One region of the Streptomyces sp. NPDC000594 genome, then DNA from elsewhere that is predicted to be linked to it. Evidence: predicted binding sites of a transcription regulator. Region 1 holds the regulator's gene; the other holds the start of a gene.
The links. The regulator HrcA, encoded in region 1, represses chaperone genes, less so after heat shock. The targets are predictions, from matches to a motif close to TTNGCACTCNGNNNNNCNGAGTGCNAA.

Region 1 (2,203 bases):
AGCTCATGGATCTCCACATAGAGATCACCGGCCGGTCCGCCGCCGGGGCCGACCTCGCCCTCGCCCGCCAGCTGGATCCGGGTGCCGTTGTCGACACCCGCCGGGATCTTCACCGTCAGCGTGCGGCGGGAACGGACCCGTCCGTCGCCCGCGCACTCCGGGCAGGGGGTCGGGACGACGGTCCCGAAGCCCTGGCACTGGGGGCAGGGGCGGGAGGTCATGACCTGCCCCAGGAAGGAGCGGGTGACCTGGGAGACCTCACCGCGGCCGCGGCACATGTCACAGGTCTGCGCCGAGGTCCCCGGCGCGGCGCCCTCACCGGAACAGGTGGTGCACACCACGGCCGTGTCGACCTGGATGTCCTTGGTCGTGCCGAAGGCCGCCTCGCTGAGCTCGATCTCCAGCCGGATCATCGCGTCCTGGCCGCGCCGGGTCCGCGAGCGCGGGCCCCGCTGGGACGCCGTCCCGAAGAACGCGTCCATGATGTCCGAGAAGTTCCCGAAGCCACCCGCGCCGAAGCCGCCCGCGCCCGCGCCGCCCGACTGGGAGAGCGGATCGCCGCCGAGGTCGTAGACCTGCTTCTTCTGCGGGTCCGAGAGCACCTCGTAAGCGGCGTTGATCTCCTTGAACCGCTCCTGGGTCTTCGGATCGGGATTCACATCCGGGTGCAGCTCACGGGCGAGCCGCCGGAATGCCTTCTTGATCTCGTCCTGCGACGCGTCGCGGCGTACGCCCAGTACGGCGTAGTAGTCCGTGGCCACTTACGACTCCGCCAGGATCTGTCCGACGTAACGTGCCACTGCGCGTACCGCTCCCATCGTTCCGGGGTAGTCCATGCGGGTCGGTCCGACCACGCCGAGTTTGGCGACTGCCTCGTCGCCCGAACCGTAGCCGACCGAGACCACGGACGTTGCGTTGAGCCCTTCATGGGCGTTCTCGTGACCAATGCGGACGGTCATACCCATACCGCCCGACTCCTTGGCCTCGCCCAGCAGCTTGAGCAGCACCACATGCTCCTCCAGCGCCTCCAGGACCGGCCGGATCGTCAGGGGGAAGTCATGACCGAAACGGGTGAGATTGGCCGTCCCGCCGATCATCAGCCGCTCCTCCTTCTCCTCGACCAGGGTCTCCAGAAGGGTGGCGAGCACGGTGGAGACCGCCGCCCGGTCCTCCGCGTCGAAGGACTCCGCGAGATCCTGCACCAGCTGGGGCACATCGGCGAACCTCCGGCCCACCACCCGGCTGTTGAGCCGGGCCCGCAGATCGGCCAGCGGATTCTCCCCGAAGGGCGCCGGGCAGTCGATCACCCGCTGCTCGACCCGCCCCGTGTCGGTGATCAGTACCAGCATCAGCCGCGCGGGGGCGAGGGACAGCAGCTCCACATGACGCACGGTGGAACGGCTGAGCGAGGGGTACTGGACGACCGCGACCTGACGGGTGAGCTGCGCCAGCAGCCGTACCGTACGGCCCACGACATCGTCAAGGTCCACCGCTCCGTCCAGGAAGTTCTGGATGGCGCGGCGCTCGGCCGACGACAGCGGCTTCACCCCGGCCAGCCGGTCCACGAAGAGACGGTAGCCCTTGTCCGTGGGGATACGCCCGGCGCTGGTGTGCGGCTGGGCGATGAAGCCCTCCTCCTCCAGCACCGCCATGTCATTGCGGACGGTCGCCGGGGAGACCCCCAGCTTGTGACGCTCGGTGAGCGCCTTGGAACCCACCGGCTCCTCGGTGCCCACATAGTCCTGGACGATGGCACGCAACACTTCGAGCCTGCGTTCACTGAGCATCGCGCGCACCTCCAGTGGTGGTCCCTCGGTGGTTCTTCGGACGGGTCTTCGGCCGGTTCTTCGATCAGGTCCTGCGGTCGGGTTCTGCGGTCACCGCGCGGTGCTCCGGTCACTGCCTGGCACTCAAAGGTCGCGAGTGCCAGTTTTCCCCGTGCCAGTGTACGGCCGTGGGGTACGCCCCTAGCAAGGGCGACCGACCACGCTACCGCGCGCTCACCCTGGTCGTTGCCAGTAGCGTCCCGGTATGGACGTGAGTTGGGAAGACCTCGGCTGGGAGCGGCTGGCCGAGGGAGTGGGCCGGCGCAGACTGCCCGGCTGGGACGCCACCTGTGGATTGATCGTCGGCGCCGAGGGGGTACTGCTCTACGACACGGGCTCCACCCTCGCCGAGGGCGAGGAGCTGAGGGCCCAGGTGG
Region 2 (2,203 bases), on a different contig from region 1:
CGTCGCCACTTACGCAACGTCACTTCGATTGCCCCCTCCGTAAGACAAACGGAGGGGGCAATTCTGCATGGTTGAGCACGCTACAGTTGGGGAACGCCCCCGGATTCGCCTCGACGGACGCCCTATGGGAATGCGCCCGAGCGCGATAAGAAGCAGCCAATGTGCGCGTTGACTATGTCTCATAAGTCTCCTTTGCCGGGCCCGAGTTGCCCTGGAATTTCGTGAATTCTTGGTAATTACACCTTCCGCCATGCCTGGATTTCTCGTCCGATTGACCTGTTGCAGAGGGCAGTTGGGCAGATACATTCAGCCGCGGTCGACGCGTTCCGACGCACACCTGTGGGTGTCTTCGTCCCGTCTTCGGCGGAGTTGGCACTGCGGGTGAGATCTGACCCGGGTCCGTGAAGTGCGGTCCTGCGCAAGGGCCAGTAATAGGGGAGTTAGGCATGGCTCAGGGCACCGTCAAGTGGTTCAACGCGGAGAAGGGCTACGGCTTCATCGCGGTCGACGGTGGTGCGGATGTATTCGTCCACTACAGCGCGATCCAGATGGACGGCTACCGCACCCTGGAGGAGGGTCAGCGAGTCGAGTTCGAAATCTCGCAGGGGCAGAAGGGACCGCAGGCCGACATGGTGAAGCTGACGGCCTGAGCGGGCGCCACCGACGGGCCAGGACGGCCGGAGGGGCGGTTCGCGCCCGTACCACCCGCGGAGGAACCTGCGACGCGATCGGCCACCGACGCGATGACGCAGCATGTGGGGTCCGCATCCCGGAGACGGGGTGCGGACCCCACAGGCATTCCCGGCGACGGCCGGCGCCGGCGGGCGCGGAAGGCGGGGCACCCCCGGCCGGCACAGCACCCCGGCGAGCGCGGCGCCCCGGCGGTCGGGGGTGCCCCACAGGTGCCTCCGTGCGCCGCCCCGCGCGCCCCGGAGCGTGCCCCGTGAGGGTCCGGTTCTCCCCAAGGCGCTTGCACTCTCCCTGGGCGAGTGCTAATCATTGGCGTTAGCACTCTCCCCGTGAGAGTGACAAAGAAGGACCGGGTCGGTGAGGTCTCCAGGCCGGGGTGGACCAGTGTCCACCAGGGCAGCGGGACCGTCCGTCGCGGGCGCCAGCGCGGTCCACCAGAGCTTCCCACCAGTCCGTGGAGGACACTTCACATGGCAAAGATCATCGCGTTCGACGAGGAGGCGCGGCGCGGCCTTGAGCGCGGGATGAACCAGCTCGCCGACGCCGTCAAGGTCACCCTCGGTCCCAAGGGCCGGAACGTGGTCCTGGAGAAGAAGTGGGGCGCGCCCACGATCACCAACGATGGCGTGTCCATCGCCAAGGAGATCGAGCTGGAGGACCCGTACGAGAAGATCGGCGCCGAGCTCGTCAAGGAAGTCGCCAAGAAGACGGACGACGTCGCCGGTGACGGTACGACGACCGCCACGGTCCTGGCTCAGGCGCTGGTCCGCGAGGGTCTGCGCAATGTCGCCGCCGGTGCCAACCCGATGGCCCTGAAGCGCGGTATCGAGAAGGCCGTCGAGGCCGTCTCCGCCGCCCTGCTGGAGCAGGCGAAGGATGTGGAGACCAAGGAGCAGATCGCCTCCACCGCCTCCATCTCCGCCGCCGACACCCAGATCGGCGAGCTGATCGCCGAGGCCATGGACAAGGTCGGCAAGGAAGGCGTCATCACCGTCGAGGAGTCCCAGACCTTCGGTCTGGAGCTGGAGCTCACCGAGGGTATGCGCTTCGACAAGGGCTACATCTCGGCGTACTTCGCGACCGACATGGAGCGTATGGAGGCGTCCCTGGACGACCCGTACATCCTGATCGTGAACTCCAAGGTCGGCAACGTGAAGGACCTCCTTCCGCTGCTGGAGAAGGTCATGCAGTCGGGCAAGCCCCTGCTGATCATCGCCGAGGACGTCGAGGGCGAGGCCCTGTCCACGCTGGTCGTGAACAAGATCCGCGGCACCTTCAAGTCCGTCGCCGTCAAGGCCCCGGGCTTCGGCGACCGCCGCAAGGCCATGCTGAACGACATCGCCATCCTCACCGGCGGTACGGTCATCTCCGAGGAGGTCGGCCTCAAGCTGGAGAACGCCGGCCTGGACCTGCTGGGCCGCGCCCGCAAGGTCGTCATCACCAAGGACGAGACCACCATCGTCGACGGTGCCGGTGACAGCGACCAGGTCGCCGGTCGGGTCAACCAGATCCG

Region 2: the regulator HrcA is predicted to act here: its motif matches at 970-996, upstream of groL (chaperonin GroEL).

Annotation. Positions count from the first base shown of each region.
Region 1 is NZ_JBEPCY010000002.1:424,857-427,059, reverse strand. It holds gene dnaJ (molecular chaperone DnaJ) at 1-761, opposite strand, end outside; gene hrcA (heat-inducible transcriptional repressor HrcA) at 762-1,787, opposite strand; gene ABT354_RS04535 (MBL fold metallo-hydrolase) at 2,032-2,203, shown strand, end outside.
Region 2 is NZ_JBEPCY010000037.1:42,760-44,962, reverse strand. It holds gene ABT354_RS32150 (cold-shock protein) at 447-650, shown strand; gene groL (chaperonin GroEL) at 1,161-2,203, shown strand, end outside.